DNA from 3 places in the Cytobacillus solani genome. Region 3 is predicted to be linked to each of the others. Evidence: riboswitches for the same ligand, from Rfam matches in the RefSeq annotation. Region 3 holds a riboswitch; each other region holds the start of a gene.
What was found. A riboswitch is a leader RNA that binds a small molecule or an ion and turns the genes downstream of it on or off. The one in region 3 is predicted to bind thiamine pyrophosphate.
Positions count from the first base shown of each region.

Region 1: linked by a shared signal. The riboswitch ahead of thiT (energy-coupled thiamine transporter ThiT) and the one ahead of FI644_RS00035 (ABC transporter substrate-binding protein) in region 3 are both predicted to bind thiamine pyrophosphate.
Region 2: linked by a shared signal. The riboswitch ahead of tenA (thiaminase II) and the one ahead of FI644_RS00035 (ABC transporter substrate-binding protein) in region 3 are both predicted to bind thiamine pyrophosphate.

Region 1 is NZ_CP041305.1:4,348,551-4,354,161, forward strand. It holds gene FI644_RS21860 (ATP-binding protein) at 1-482, opposite strand, end outside; gene FI644_RS21865 (AAA family ATPase) at 647-2,389, opposite strand; TPP riboswitch at 2,575-2,677, shown strand; gene thiT (energy-coupled thiamine transporter ThiT) at 2,744-3,343, shown strand; gene qoxA (cytochrome aa3 quinol oxidase subunit II) at 3,856-4,779, shown strand; gene qoxB (cytochrome aa3 quinol oxidase subunit I) at 4,828-5,611, shown strand, end outside.
Region 2 is NZ_CP041305.1:4,436,027-4,441,637, forward strand. It holds gene FI644_RS22290 (branched-chain amino acid aminotransferase) at 246-1,337, shown strand; TPP riboswitch at 1,393-1,499, shown strand; TPP riboswitch at 1,578-1,667, shown strand; gene tenA (thiaminase II) at 1,758-2,447, shown strand; gene FI644_RS22300 (ABC transporter ATP-binding protein) at 2,466-3,212, shown strand; gene FI644_RS22305 (ABC transporter permease) at 3,199-3,966, shown strand; gene FI644_RS22310 (ABC transporter substrate-binding protein) at 3,991-4,989, shown strand; gene thiW (energy coupling factor transporter S component ThiW) at 5,019-5,540, shown strand; gene thiD (bifunctional hydroxymethylpyrimidine kinase/phosphomethylpyrimidine kinase) at 5,509-5,611, shown strand, end outside.
Region 3 is NZ_CP041305.1:3,325-8,935, forward strand. It holds gene FI644_RS00015 (peptide chain release factor 3) at 1-412, opposite strand, end outside; gene FI644_RS00020 (metal-dependent hydrolase) at 630-1,499, shown strand; gene FI644_RS00025 (YkvA family protein) at 1,523-1,945, shown strand; gene FI644_RS00030 (cell wall hydrolase) at 2,151-2,750, opposite strand; TPP riboswitch at 2,961-3,068, shown strand; gene FI644_RS00035 (ABC transporter substrate-binding protein) at 3,178-4,167, shown strand; gene FI644_RS00040 (thiamine-binding protein) at 4,181-4,474, shown strand; gene FI644_RS00045 (ABC transporter permease) at 4,471-5,238, shown strand; gene FI644_RS00050 (ABC transporter ATP-binding protein) at 5,235-5,611, shown strand, end outside.

The DNA.
Region 1 (5,611 bases), 860 kb from region 3:
CATAGAAATAGGAAATCTTCTGAATGTCCTGATTGTATAAAAGCAATTATGCGTGTACCAGTAATTAAAATATAGAAAGTGACACCAATACAAAGTTTCTTCCAAGGATTTCCTCTTTGATAGTTTTTATAAACAAAGCCAAATAAGGGTATGATGATTAAATAATTTATTAATAATACCAATAATTCCTTAAACTCTCCAAATACGTTTACTCCTAATAAAGCACCAATTGTAATACCACCAGATAGTGGACCCATATAGAAAAAAGATATAAAAATAGGAATAAATTTCAAATCAAATGCCATGCCATCTGCAACTCTTACAGGAAAGGACATAGTCAATAGAAGTGAAAATATAATCGTGATAAGAAAAACAATATATGTTTTCAGTCCTTTTTTGTGTCGGCTAAGTATGATATTTACTAAGGGGATCATCATCATAATAAAGAAGTGAAAAAATAAATCTGCTACAAAATCCTTCAAGAGCACCATTCCTCCATGCTAATCGTTCCATATCTAATTAAACAAGCAGGGAGGGGAATCCTTTATAATATGTAGATAAATGTTGAATGAACAGGAAAAATAATTCTTTCATATTTTACAAAACTCGACAAAAAAATAACCGGCTCATGATGAGCCGGTAAATCTTAAGAAAGAACGAGTTGCTTTTCATTTATCGATGGGTAAATATCCACAAGTTCTTGGACTTCTGTCCCATCTAAAGTCTCTTGCTTTAAGAGGGCTTCTACTAAGTTGTCAAATTGGACTCTGTTCGTATTTATTAGCTTTTCTGATCTCTCTAATGCTTTTTGGAAAAGTTCTTGCATTTTTATTTCTTTATCTGACTTGTTAAAGGTTAAAGTAAAACCATCATCAAGTAAGCCTGTGTCAACCATTTGTTCAATCATCTGTTTTGCCTGTTGAACATCGCCGCCAACACCTATGCTGTGCTCGCCAAGAATCATTCTTTCGGCAACACCGCCAGCTAAAATCATTGCTACTTGATCAAGCATGTCGCTTGTTGTCGAGAGATGCATTTCTTTCGGAACCGGCGCAACATAACCAAGTGCTTGTCCACGGGGAATAATGGTCGCTTTACGAACAGACCCGGGCTTTGTAATTGCTGCAACAAGTGCGTGTCCTGATTCATGGATTGCAACACGTCTTTTCGTTTCTGTGTCCTGAAGCGCACGTGTTGAGCTTCCAAGCACGGTTCTGTCTAAAGCGAAATCAATATCTTCCTTTGAAATGCAAGCTTGTCCATTTTGTACAGCTCTGCGACTGGCTGTTTCAAATAGTGATTGAAGATCGGCACCGGAAAAACCAGAAGTGCTTTCAGCAAGTTCTTCAAGAGAGTTCATTACATTTGTAGCTAATTTTCTATTTTTCGTATGAATCTCGATAATTTCTTTTCTTCCTTTCGTATCAGGAAGAGGCACATGAAACGAAAAGTCAATCCGGCCAGGTCGAAGAAAGGCATCATCAAGCATATCTTTCCGATTTGTCGCCGCAATGAAAAGAATGCCATCATTAGAGTGTCCGCCATCTAGCTGTACTAGAAGTTCAGTTAACGTCTTCTCACTTTCTTCACCGCCATGCTGCTTTCTTTTACCAGCAAGGGCATCGACTTCATCGATAAAAACGACTGCAGGCTTTTGCTTCCTTGCATTTTGGAACAATGTTCGCACGCGGGATGCACCAACACCTACAAACATTTCATTAAATGCTGAGCCGCTCGTTGAAAAGAAGGTTGCACCTAGCTCTTTAGCAATCGCTTGTGCCAGCAATGTTTTCCCTGTTCCAGGAGGACCATATAATAGTATCCCTTTCGGTTGCTTTAAACCCATTTGAATTGCACGTTCCGGTTCTTTCAAAATAGAAAGAGTTTGCATGATCTCATCTTTCATTTCACCTTGAATTCCTCCAACATCAGCAAGAGAAATAGGTGGAAGCGGCTTTGCCCTCGATACACTTTGCTTCATTGTATTTGTTGCACCAAGGCCGCCTCTGCCAGACTTATATAAATAAATGCCTATGGCAGTAATTAAGACAGCGAGCCCGCCCAAAATCCATGGTGTATATGGACTACTAGATGAAAATGTATATTCAACATGATAATTTTCTACTAATTTACCAATCAATTGACTATTTGGCGGGACATGTGAAATAAATTTACCATCACCAGTAATAATCGTAAGTTTTCCATTTATATGTTCATTTATTGTAACCATTTCCCCATTTTGCGATGCAATCAATTCTTCGACAGAAGAATAGGGGACTGTTACGGATTTATTCCCATTCTGAACAACAAAGAAAATGGCTGTTGCTATAACTAATAAGCCTACAATAATCGGAACAATTGTTGAAGCTTTTCTAAAATTTAATTTCAACTTTTTCCCTCCTCATTGTACCTTTTCATTATAAGTACGAAACATATGTGTGAATAGTAGATGATTTATGTAAAAACTAGAAAATATTGTTAAATAACTTATATAGCAAAGATATCCTTAAAAGTACTATTTCCCCTTCACAAATATTGGAAAGCAAGATATAATTACATAGGATATTAAATAAACGTAACCACAAGGGGAGCGTAAAGCTGAGAGTGAACAGTTCGCTGTTCTGACCCTTCGAACCTGTTAGATAATTCTAGCGCAGGAATGTGGATTGAATAGGTGTTTTTTTGTTTTGTATGCTTATTCTCCCCTTGAGGTGTCGTACCATTTGAAAAGGGGAGTATTTTTATGAAAAAATTAAGTTTAATCGCATTGATTGAGGCTTCATTTTTTGCAGCATTTGCCATTATTTTGGATTTATTGCCATCAATCAAGCCAACGCCCAATATATCAATTTCAGTTGCCATGCTGCCCATCTTCATCTTGGCCTTTCGATGGGGGTTTCGTGTAAGTATGATTTCTGGCTTTATGTGGGGCATTCTCCAAATTGTCATGGGAGATGCTTGGATAGTAACACCTGTACAAACATTTATTGAATATGTCTTGGCTTTTGCATTCATCGGTTTTGCTGGACTATTTTACAATTTCATTCAAAAAGATCTGAGATATGGAAAAAAGAAAACTGCGCTTACTTGGATTGTAGCAGCTATATTTATCGGAAGTCTTGCTCGCTATTTCTGGCATTTCTGTGCTGGTATTTTATTTTTTGGCAGCTATGCACCAGAAGGCATGTCACCGTTTCTATTCTCTTTTGCAGTAAATGGAGCAACAGCACTTGGATCATGGGTACTATGTTCAATTGTTGTCGTACTTGTCATTGCCACTGCACCGCAAATAATTATTAGAAAAAATGACTCATTGGCTATAACACATAACAAAGCTTCGTGAAAGATAAAAAATCCTCTCTAAACTTTTTAGAGAGGATTTTTATTTATTGAAAATGAAATGTAATACTATTTTTGAATCATCATATTTAGTGGATAATTATGTGAAGAAAAGAGAGTTGCTACTGGAAAAATATATTGAATATGGAAAAATAATCATTATTTCAGAAAAACTGATTCGAAAGATTTAACAGAGAATTACGAGAACTTTTTAATAATTTTACAAATATGTGAACAACTTTTGAAATCTGAATCAGCTTCAAAAGTTATTTTTTCCTCTAAGAAAGTAGTTTAAATGCAATGTTTATATGTATTCATTGTTATTTCGATATATTAGTTGATCCAATAAAGTAAAAATATTCCTTCGGTTATTTGTCACATTCTTTTCGTTAACAACATGTTAATATTGTAAATGAACCAGCAAGAACATGTTTAGGTGTTCTTTTGTTGAAGATTGTGAAAATATGTACACAATAATTGGTTTTTTTGATTTCTAATAAGAAAGGAGCCCCTGTTATGAAATTGAAATGGGCTGTATTAGCGGTATTTTTCACTATTGTCACTGTGTTAACAGGATGTGAACCATTAACGGTCTTTGATCCTAAAGGGCCTCAAGCTGAAAGGCAAGCCAATGACATACTATTATCGATAGGAATTATGTCGGTAGTTGTTATTGTTGTTTTTGCTATTTTAATATATGTGTTGGTGAAATTCCGCGCTTCAAAACAAAGTGAAGACTATGAACCACCTCACATGGAAGGGAATCCATGGGTCGAAGCAATTTGTGTAGGAATTCCTGTGATAATTGTTGCTTATTTATCATTCGTTTCCGTACAAAGTAACTATATCGTTGAGTCTGCTCCGAAAGGCTATGAAGAACAAGAACCATTGGTTGTCTATGCTTCATCGTCCAACTGGAAATGGCATTTTAGTTATCCTGAAGAAAACATTGAAACAGTCAATTATTTATATATACCAACAGACCGTGCACTTGAATTTAAATTATATTCAAATGGACCGATTACAAGTTTCTGGGTTCCACAACTAGGCGGTCAAAAATATGCAATGGCTGACATGATTACAACATTGCACTTAGCTGCAGACGAACCTGGCGAATTTATGGGTCGTAATGCTAACTTCAGCGGAAAAGGGTTTGCTGAAAATGCATTCAATGTCACTGCCATGTCTCAAAAAGATTTCGATGATTGGGTAAAGGAAGTAAAAGAAACGGCTGATCCACTTTCTGAAGAAAAATACAATGAATTATTAAAGCCTGGACACCTTGGTCAAATGACTTTCACTGGAACTCATTTAGAATTCGCACCACCACCTGAGCATGACCATGGTTCATCAGACAGTGAATCAACAGAAGAAACACATGAAGGACATTCTGATTCTCACGAATCAGAAGAAAATCATTCAGATCATAGCAATCATTAAGAATAACAGAATAGTAAAATAACTTTTCTCGAAAGGAGAAACATACGGATGGAATTCTTTGAACGCTTTGCCATACCACATCCAAGTCCTGCAATTTATGCATCAATGGTTGTTATTGGGCTAACAGTGATCGCAATTATTGCTGGATTAACCTATTTTAAAAAATGGGGCTATTTATGGCGTGAATGGTTGACAACGGTTGACCATAAACGAATTGGTTTAATGTATTTAATATCCGCATTGCTGATGCTTTTTCGTGGTGGGGTAGATGCCATCATGATGCGTGCTCAGCTTGCTACACCAGATAGTAAATTACTTGATGCACAACACTATAATGAAATTTTTACTACACATGGGGTCGTTATGATCATTTTTATGGCGATGCCTTTCATATTTGCATTTATGAACTACATTGTGCCATTACAAATTGGCGCGCGTGATGTTGCGTTCCCACGTTTAAATGCAATTAGTTTCTGGCTATTTTTCATGGGAGCAATGCTATTTAACATCTCATTTGTCATTGGAGGTTCACCTGATGCGGGGTGGACATCATATTTCCCGCTTGCAGGAAATGAATTTAGCGAATCCGTTGGAACGAATTATTATATGATCGCGATCCAAATATCTGGACTTGGTTCTTTAATGACAGGTATTAATATGATCACAACGATTATGAAAATGAGAGCCCCTGGTATGACTATGATGAAAATGCCAATGTTCACATGGTCTACTTTAGTTGCAAACCTTATCATTGTTACAGTGTTCCCAGTTTTAACAGTGGCTCTTGCTATGGGAACAATGGACCGACTTTTTGCAACCAACTTCTTTACAA
Region 2 (5,611 bases), 780 kb from region 3:
TTGTAATATGGAAAAAGAGTATCTGTTCCATCATTAATATACTTGGAAGTAGACAGGAGAACATAATTATTTATTTTTCGAATTTTTTAAAAAATCACTCGACAAAGTATATGAATTGGAGGATAATTGTAAAAATAAATAATTCACTTTTACTAAGTACCGCTTAAAAGAGTTGAAAAACAGCAAGGCTTTTAAGCAAAAAACTCATGAGAATTACATATTAAAAAGACAGGGAGAAGAAGTGGATGAGAGACTATCAAATGGAAATCAGCTTAACCGCAGCGAGAAAACAAAAACCGGCATTTGACCAGCTTCAGTTTGGAAGACATTTTACAGATCATATGTTTGTGATGGATTATTCTACAGAAAAAGGCTGGTATGACCCGCGAATTATTCCTTATCAACCTGTCACATTGGAACCATCGGCAATGATTTTTCATTATGGGCAAACAGTATTTGAAGGGTTGAAGGCATATCTCTCAAAAGAAGGACAAGTTTTATTATTTAGACCGGAAAAAAATATGGAACGAATGAATCGTTCGAATGCGAGACTTTGCATGCCTCCAATTGATGAGGAATTTGCGTTATATGCATTAAAACAATTGCTTTCTATTGAAAAGGACTGGATCCCTTCATATGAGGGCACTTCTCTTTATATACGCCCATTTATCATCTCAACTGAGCCATTCTTAGGTGTCGCACCTTCAAACAGTTATCGATTTATGATCATTTTATCCCCTGTTGGGGCTTATTATAAGGAAGGCATTAATCCAGTGAAAATTTCCGTTGAACAAGAATTTGTTCGTGCAGTTCAAGGCGGGACTGGTAATGCAAAAACAGCTGGCAACTATGCTGGCAGCTTAAAAGCACAAGAAATGGCAGGAAATTCGGGATACTCCCAAGTTCTTTGGCTTGACGGAAAAGAAAAGAAATATATCGAGGAAGTCGGCAGCATGAATGTATTCTTCAAGATAAACGGGGAGGTCATCACACCTGTTTTAAATGGAAGCATCTTAGACGGTGTTACCCGTGATTCAATCATTCAGTTAATTGAACATTGGAATATTCCTTTTTCTGAACGAAAAATTTCAATGGAAGAAATCTATCAGGCACATAAAGAAGGGACTTTAGAAGAAGCTTTTGGTACGGGTACAGCTGCTGTCATCTCGCCAATTGGGGAGTTCTTCTGGCAAAATGAACAACTTGAAATCAATAATGGAGAAACCGGGGAACTTGCGAAAAAATTATATGATACACTAACAGGGATTCAATACGGTACACATGAAGACCCGTTTGGCTGGCGTGTAGAAGTATTAGAGGAGGCTTTAAATATTTAATCATTTTTGCTTGCAATATTCAAAATACATGGTATGCTATGAATTGAATTCAAATAAGAAACACTAGGGGTGTCTTGTAAAAGACTGAGATTGAACGGCCGTTCTAAACCCTTTGAACCTGATCTAGTTCACACTGGCGTAGGGAAGTGGTAAATGGTTGAACACTTACGTATACATCAACCCCCACTCATATGTCTAAAAGAGTGGGGGTTTTTTATACTTAAATACTAACTAAATACTTTTTTCTGCTAGGGGCGCCTTATGGCTGAGAAGTAACCCTTTGAACCTGATCTAGATCATACTAGCGTAGGGAAGTAGGTAAGATGATTACGACTATTTGTGCGTAATGATTTAACCGCTTTCCACATTTGGAAAGCGGTTTTATTTTTGCTTTAATTGAAATTCGAAGGAGGAAATAAAATGGATATTGTAAAAATAAAGAAATTCACTGATAGGCTGTTTGAAAATGTTCAGCCGATCTGGGAGAAGAATCATAATCATCCCTTTGTTCAAGAGCTTGGAAAAGGTCAATTAGATGAGGAAAAATTCATTCACTATATGAAACAGGACTATGTGTATTTAATCGATTACGCAAAGCTATTTGCCGTGGGTGTCCTAAAAGCACAAGATCTACATACGATGGGGAAGTTCGCTCAAATTCTCGATGAGACATTAAATGTTGAAATGGAGCTTCATCGCCAGTTTGCTGCTGAATTTGGCATTTCCCGTGAGGAGTTAGAAGCTACAAAGCCAACACCAGTTAATCTTGCGTATACACGCTATATGTTAAACGTTGCCCAAAATGGCAGTTTAGCCGAGGTCGTTGCTTGTCTATTGCCTTGTGCATGGGATTACTGGGAGATTGGGAAATTGCTTAGAAAACAATATGGAAATCAAATTGAGACAAATCGATATGGCAAATGGATTGAAACATACGATTCTGAAACCTTCGGTGAAGGAGCAAAGTGGCTTATACGGCTGATGGATGAATTAGCGGAAGGAAAGCCAGAACGGGAGCTCGCCATCCTTGAGGAGCATTTTCAAATGACCTCAAAGTACGAATATTTATTCTGGGAAATGAACTATTACAAGCAAGAATGGCCTATATAACTGTAAGTGGGTGAAGAAATGACGCTCGTGTTAAAAAATGTTTCCTACACATTTACGAATAAAGGAAACCAACACAACAAAGTGATCTCGGAATTAAGTATGCAAGTAAATCGTGGGGAATTCGTCTCTCTCATTGGCAAAAGCGGCACAGGCAAAAGCACGATATTAAAATTGGTAACTGGCCTGCTTAAACAAGATGAAGGAGAAATATCCATAAACGGCAAGTCCATTTCGCTTGGGGATGTTGGCTATATGCCCCAGCGAGACCTGCTGCTTCCATGGCGATCAATCATTGATAATATCATAATTGCAGCGGAATTCCGGAAGGATTTACAGATTACTAGAGAAGAAGCAAGAAATTGGCTGAATCATGTTGGCCTGATTGAATATGAAAACGCCCTGCCTAAACAATTGTCTGGAGGGATGCGGCAGCGTGCAGCCTTCCTTCGGGCACTGCTGACAGGCAAAGACTTGCTATTGCTAGATGAACCGTTCGGCGCTCTTGATGCATTTACCAAAAGAGAGATGCAAGCATGGCTGTTATCCATTTGGCAGGAGCTAAATAAAACGGTTTTGTTTATAACCCATGACCTGGAGGAAGCATGTCTTCTTAGTGACAGAATCATCCTGCTGCACCCAGACAAAAAGATAGAAGAAATAAATGTAGATCTGCCGCGTCCACGATTTCCTGACCTGCTGCATTCAACAGAATTGGCTGGATTGCGACACGAACTGGAGAAAAAGATTGCCAATGAAACAGATTAAGAGATGGATTCAGAGTTATAGTCTATTTATCGTTTTTGCAAGTTTACTATTAATCGTATTTGAATGGCTAGTCAGGGGAGAGATAATCCCTTCATTTATTATACCTGCCCCAACCAGCGTCATTGTGATGATCCTGGAAAATTGGCGGCCATTAGTTTTGGAGCATTTAAGCGCAACCATGCTTGAATTTTTCATCGGCTTTTTTATATCAGTTATAGGCGGTGTATTACTTGCAGTTTGGATGTTTTTTTCAAAAACAGTTGAGAAAATGTTATATCCTGCTGTACTGATTTCACAGATGATGCCGATTATTGCCCTATCACCAATCTTTGTCCTTTGGTTTGGCTATACGTTATGGAGCAAGGTTGCCGTGACCGTATTAATCTCATTTTTTCCAATTGTTGTTGGTACATATGATGGTCTTAAGTCAGGGGATAAAGAATATATCGAGCTACTTCGATCGATGGGTGCAACACGATGGCACACGTTTACAAAGCTGAACATTCCAATGGCTTTGCCATCCTTTTTCTCTGGGTTGAAGCTTGCAACAGTCTATGCACTTGTTGGAGCGACGATTGGCGAATGGCTTGGTGCAAGTGAAGGGTTGGGTTATTACAGCAGGCGAATGTCTGGCAATTTAAATGCAGAAGGGGTTTTTGCAGCCATCACGATATTGACGATCATTGGCATCCTTCTTTTTTCCGTCATGACAGCTATTGAAAAGAAAGCATTACACTGGAAAAATACAGAATAACAAACAACTGGAGTTGGTTAGTAGATGAAAAGAATTTTGTTTCTTATTTTAATAATGGCAATGCTGCTTACAGCTTGTTCAGAAAATAATACAAATAGCAATGAGAAAGAGAAGCTAGAAGATATTAGCATCATGCTAGATTGGTATCCAAATGCAGTACATACAGCTATTTATACTGCAAAAGAAAAGGGCTACTTTGCCGATGCAGGGCTAAACGTCAACATTGAGATGCCTGCAGATACGAATGATCCGTTGAAGCTTGCGGCTACTGGAAAGGTCGACTTGGCAATCAGCTACCAAACACAGCTTTTAGTCTCAAGAGCAGAAGGGATTCCGGTAGTATCAGTCGCTGCTCTTGTCAGACATTCACTTGATGCAATCATGTTTAAAAAGGATAGCGGAATACAATCACCAAAGGATTTGGAAGGGAAAAATATTGGGTATCCATCAGCATCTGTCAATGAAGCAGTCGTTTCTACGATTGTAAAGAAAGTTGGCGGAGACATGAATAAAGTGAAAATGACCGATGTTGGCTGGGATTTAATGTCGTCACTTGCGACTGATAATGTGGATGCGCTTACTGGTGCTTATATTAACCATGAACTTGTCCTGTTAAATAAAGAAGGCTATGACATGGATATTCTTAAACTAACTGACTTTGGAGTTCCAGATAACTATGAACTTGTAATTGTTACAGGAGAGAAAACATTAAAGAAGAAAAAAGCAGCCTTTGAAAAATTCTGGCAAGCGGTAACAAAGGCACAGGAAGACGTTAAAAAAGATCCCGCTGCCGGTCTTAAAGTTCTGCTGGATCATGAAAATGATAGCTTTCCTCTAGATAAGGAAGTGGAGACTGAAAGTTTACAAGTGCTTTTACCCCTAATGGAGGAGGCAAATGTGCCGTTCGGGTATCAAGAGGAGGACACTTGGAATGAAGTCGCTATTTGGCTTTATGAATCAAAGGTAATAAAGGAGAAATTGAATGCAAAAGAAGCATTCGTTAATATCGTTTCCAAAGAATGAAAACTACAAAACGAGAGGGAGGATTTAGTATGGATAAAACAAAGAAGCTTACATTAACTGCGCTCATCGCAGCCATTACAACTGTATCAAGCAGTCTCATTTACATTCCAGTAGGATTTGCGAAGATCTTCCCGATTCAGCATTTTGCCAATGTCTTATCAGCTGTGCTGCTTGGTCCATGGTATGCAGTCTTTCAAGCAGTTATTTCCTCAACATTAAGGAACATGCTCGGGACTGGAAGTATTTTTGCTTATCCCGGCAGTATGATCGGGGCATTTTTGGCAGCCATTCTATATAGGAAAACAAAGAATCTTAATTTTGCAGCAGCAGGGGAAGTAATCGGGACAGGGATACTTGGAGCAATGGCCACCTATCCAATTTCCATTCTGTTATTAGGACAGGAAGCAACATTGTTTGGCTTTATACCTGCATTTATGATCAGTTCATTCACTGGTGCGCTCATGGGATATGGCTTGCTGAAAATATTAGTTCGAAATAAGGCAATTGGAGGAATGCTCGATGAAAACAGCACTTACAATCGCGGGCTCTGATTCTGGAGGCGGAGCTGGCATTCAGGCAGATTTGAAAGCATTCTCAGCACATGGAGTTTACGGAATGTCGG
Region 3 (5,611 bases):
TAAAAATAGGAATGCCTCTCATTCGGCATACTTTAAAGAGCTTAAGCGTTTGCTCCTCAATCCCTTTTGCAGAATCGATAATCATGACCGCACTGTCTACAGCAGTTAAAGTCCGATACGTATCTTCACTAAAGTCTTGGTGTCCTGGTGTATCAAGAATATTGACCCGCGCACCATTATAATCAAACTGCATCACACTGGAGGTTACTGAGATTCCTCTTTGTTTCTCAATTTCCATCCAGTCACTAGTCGCATATTTTCCGGTCTTCTTTCCCTTTACCGTTCCTGCATCCCGAATAGCGCCTCCGAAAAGGAGCAATTTTTCTGTTAATGTCGTTTTACCTGCATCCGGGTGGGAAATAATTGCAAATGTCCGGCGTGATAAAACTTCTTCTTCAAACTTTTTTGCCATTGTTAATTCCTCGCTGACTCTCAAATTTATCGCAAATTACCTATCAGCGCAATTTGAATATTACGCTGAAGGAATTCTCAATTTAATCATACCTTTCATTTTATCGCTCTGAAAAAAAGATTGCAATGCTGCATTTACACATCGTATTGCTTTTTTTCAAGAAGGTTCATGAACTATACTAAGTATAGACAAAACTTTTCGATTTGGAGGTGCTCCGTTGGATTCCATTACCCATACTTTATTTGGGCTTACTTTATACGGAACTGTTGATAAAAAGAAACTAGATAAAAAGCATAAACAAGCCTATCTTGTAACTGCGGTTGGTGCAAGTCTAATTCCGGATATAGATGTTGTTTCCAGCTTTTGGGATACAGAAGGTATGTATCAAATGTGGCATAGAGGAATTACACACTCCATTTTTCTCACCCCTTTATGGGCACTATTTTTTTCACTCCTCTGTCTACTATTGTTTAAGGTTAAGGATATCAAACTGTTTTTTCTCGGCTGGCTTGCAGTCATCATTCATACTACTAGCGATCTATTTAACGCGTGGGGAACAGGTTATTTAGAACCTGTTTCATCCATAAGAATGACATTTGGAACGATCCCCATTGTTGATTTCGTATTATGGATGATTATGGGAATAGCCTATATCTTTTCAAAAAGGAAAAGAACAAAATCCCCATTATATTTTAGAATGGCTTGGATGTTTATCATCCTTCACTTTATGGTACAAACCATACAAGGAGTTTTTATTTACAGCCAATACGATGAAAATTATGATCAAGTGGCACTATCCGCTGGCTTTATTCCTTGGACCTATTCTGTAATTACTAAAAAGGATGAGGAAGTGTCGATTTTTTCTGATAGTCTATTTCAAAAGAAAAGGGAGCAGTATGTATTGCATTCATCTGAAGACGCCAATTTGGACATGCTATTTGATAAACGCCCAGAAGCAAAAACCCTTTATGATTGGGCACCATTTGTTGTCCTTGTGGATGATGACGATCGCATCGGTTTATACGATCCACGGTTTTACCGAAATGGACAATCCTTTTTATTTGAATATATCGAGAAAAACAACTAATTACTTAATTGGAGGAAAGCAATATGCCAGATGAAAAAAATTATGAAGCAGGCTATAGAAAATTTCTTTCAAAAGCAAAAAAATATGTAGATAACCCTCAAGAAACAAATCATTTACTTAAAAAAACTGAAAAGAAAGCAAAAGCGAATAAAGCATCTTTTGCCGGGGTATGGGAGAAATTTCAGCTTCTTATTGAACTTGTTAAGTCTTGGTCAAGCGGAGAATATCGAGCAATATCAAAGAAATCCATCTTGTTCATTATTGCTTCTATTCTTTACTTTGTCTCTCCGATTGATATCATACCGGATTTCTTGATTGGTCTCGGCATTGTTGACGATGCGGCAGTCATTGCATTTGCCATCAAACAACTTACTGATGAATTGGAGAAATATAAGAGCTGGAAACGGAATCAGCCCATTGATGCTGAAGAAAACAAGCAAATGTAATCGAGGTTTTGCTTGTTTTGCCTATGTTGGGCACTTGGTGCTACCTCATGTGACCGCGGTATCCTGTTTTTCACTCTTTGTCGGCACATGTCAATCCTTCTTATGACCGTGGTGACGATTTCTCCACTTACCCTTGGAATCATAATCATGGCACCTCTTCCTGATTACAAAAAAGAACATCTCCACGAATACACTGGAGATGTTCCTATTTAGCAAAGCGATGATTTCCAATTTCTTCAGTCACTGTTTGTGCTCTTAACCATGTACTGCTTGTTTCGTCAGGATTGAAAAAATAGACGGAGTCATTTCCTTTTCCTTCTAGAGCAAGTGCCTCCATGACCGCTTTTTTAGAATTATTATCTGCAGGCTCATTAATAGCTCCATTATCCACTGGTTGAAACTGTCTATCTTCATAAATGACATCTTTTATTTTATCTGGAAAGCGATTGTCTTCCACTCGGTTTAAAACGACTAGCGCAACAGCAACCTTCCCAGCATAAGGCTCCCCTTTTGCTTCAGCATGGACAAGTCTTGCAAGAAGATCCTTTTCTTCTTTTGAAATCGATTTTGGTAAAATTAACTTTTCACCAGGTCGGATTTTTTCTGACTTTTTATGATTAATTTTCATTACATCTATTTCAGATACTCCATATTTCATTCCAATCTCAAAAAGGGAATCACCTTTTTGAACCGTATATATATCAACATGATCTAAAGTTTCAGCATACGTGTAATGTTTATCTGGTTGGAAAAACGGATATGAGAGCATCATGAACCCTGCAAAAACCGCTGCAAGTTTCTTCATTCAATCCCCTCCTTTTTTCTTGCATGAACAACGTATATAACCGTAACATAGAAAACTAAACACCTCCACACCTCAATTTTTTCCATAGAAATGCAGTAAAATAGTGGAATGACTATTTAGATATATTTAATTAGTACTTTTTTCTAGTCAATTAGAACATTTCTGTTATAATGGGTTAGGAATAAAAACGCTTTTGACAAATTAAATAGGCTAAAAATGTGGGGGAACCGTATATCGGTTGAGATTTCATCAGTGAGATGATAACCCTTTGAACCTGATCTGGTTGATACCAGCGGAGGGAACATATTCTAATACATAGATGTGTTTAGTTTATATGCGCCCTGGTTCATGCCAAGGGCGTTTTTATTTTGCAAAAAATCCATACATTCTGGAGAACATAAGTATAAATTACCTGGAGGTTAAAAGGATGAAGAAATGGATAACAATCATTTGCTCCGCACTCTTGCTTACTGGCTGCAGCAGCGGCGACGATCAAGCAAAGGAAAAGGACAAAAAAGACCTGGAAAAGGTTACGGTTGTTCTTGATTGGACACCAAATACGAACCATACTGGCTTATATGTTGCCAAGGATAAAGGTTACTTTAAAGAAGAAGGCCTTGATGTGGAAATTATTATGCCTGGTGAAGCTGGTGCAGATCAGCTAACTGCATCTGGAAAGGCTGATTTCGGGGTAAGTTATCAGGAAAGTATCACACAAGCTCGTGTGCAAGGAGTTCCTCTTGTGTCCGTTGCCGCAGTGATTCAGCATAATACTTCTGGATTTGCTTCACCTGCTGAAAAAAATATCACATCACCAAAAGACTTTGCAGGAAAAACATATGGGGGATGGGGCTCACCTGTTGAGAAATCCGTTCTTGATTCTTTAATGAAAATCGAAAAGGCAAATGTTGCAGATGTTTCAATCGTTAATATGGGCGATGCCGATTTCTTCACAGCTGTTAAACGCGATATTGATTTCGCTTGGATTTATTATGGCTGGACAGGCGTGGAGGCAGAGCTGCGCGGGGAAAAAATTAATATGGTTTATTTAACCGATTATAGCGAAAAGCTTGATTATTATACCCCAGTACTAGCAACAAATGAAAAAATGATTAAGAACAATCCTGAAATAGTAAAAGCTTTTGTTAAAGCGGCATCCAAAGGTTATGGCTATACAATCGAAAACCCTAATGAAGCAGCAGACATCCTATTAAAAGCTGCACCCGATCTAGATGAACAACTTGTGAAAAAAAGCCAGGAATGGTTAGCTCCCCGTTATCAAGACGATGCCTCAAGATGGGGTGAACAAAAGCTAGACGTTTGGAAAAACTATGCAGATTGGATGTTCGAAAACGGTTTGCTTGATAAGAAATTAGAAGCTGAAAAAGCTTTTACAAATGAATTTTTACCTGAATGAGGAGTGTTAAAGTATGGCTAATGCATTAGTAAGTATACAAATCATACCAAAAACTAAAAACGGTGAGGATGTCATTCCCTACGTTGATGAAGCAATTCGTGTAATTGATGCGTCAGGAGTTAAGTATGAGGTTCACCCGCTGGAAACAACTATGGAAGGTGAATTAGAACAATTATTAAGAATCATAGCTGAAATGAACGAAAAAATGATCGAAAAAGGGAGCAGAAATGTCATTTCGCAAGTAAAAATTTTATATCAGCCTTCAGGAATTGAAATGAACGATTTAACGGAGAAATACCGTTCATGATAAACAATTTATTAAAAGGATGGAGACCGGCTCTTGTTCTCCTCCTTTTATTCATTATTTGGGAAATGGCAGTTAAACTAGCTGATATTCCTGCGTGGCTTCTCCCACCACCAACAGATATTCTTAAAGAAGCAATAGAAGGCTGGGGAAATTTTCATGAGCATCTGCAATCAACAATTAAACTTTCGTTGCTCGGATTTGTCATCGGCTCAAGTGTTGGACTGCTGACAGCTATTATCCTTCATCTTATTCCAATGGTTAGAGAATCAATCTACCCTTTGCTGATTTTATCACAGAATGTACCAATCATCGTTCTTGCTCCCCTATTGGTTATTTGGTTTGGCTTTGGCTTAATGCCAAAGATTATTGTCATCACACTTGTCTGTTTCTTCCCCATCACTGTTGCTGCTTTAGATGGGTTTAGACAAACACCAAATGAACTGAAGCATTATATGATGATGGCTGGTGCTAATCGAAGACAGCTTTTCTGGAAGCTTGAGCTTCCTTTTTCCTTGCCAGCTATATTTTCTGGTTTAAAGATTTCAGCTACATATAGCGTGATGGGAGCAGTCATCTCTGAATGGCTCGGAGCCAAATCAGGAATTGGTGTATATATGACGCTTGCTTCCTCTTCCTTTCGAACGGATCGTGTATTTGTTGCTATATTATTTATTATGATATTAAGTCTTTTATTATTTTTGCTCATTCTGCTGGCAGAGCATTTTCTAGTCCGCTGGAAAAGAATGGAGGCTGAAAGAAAATGAGTTTACTTTCAATTGAAAATGTCTCGAAAAGGTTTGGAGAAAACGAAGTTATCCGAGGATTAAGCTTGGATGTGAAAGCGGGTGAATTCGTCTCTATCCTTGGACCGTCTGGCAGTGGAAAAAGTACGATTTTCAACTTAATCGGAGGGCTGCTAACTCCAGATGAAGGAACGATTCGATTACAAAAAGAGAGCATTATTGGAAAGCGCGGTTCCATTAGCTATATGCCGCAAACCCCCTCATTGCTACCATGGCGCACGATTCTCCATAATGTATTATTAGGTCAGGAGCTTCAAGGGAATATCAATCGAGAGAAAGCCATTGAAATGATTGAAAAGGCAGGACTGAAAGAATATATACATTCCTATCCGCA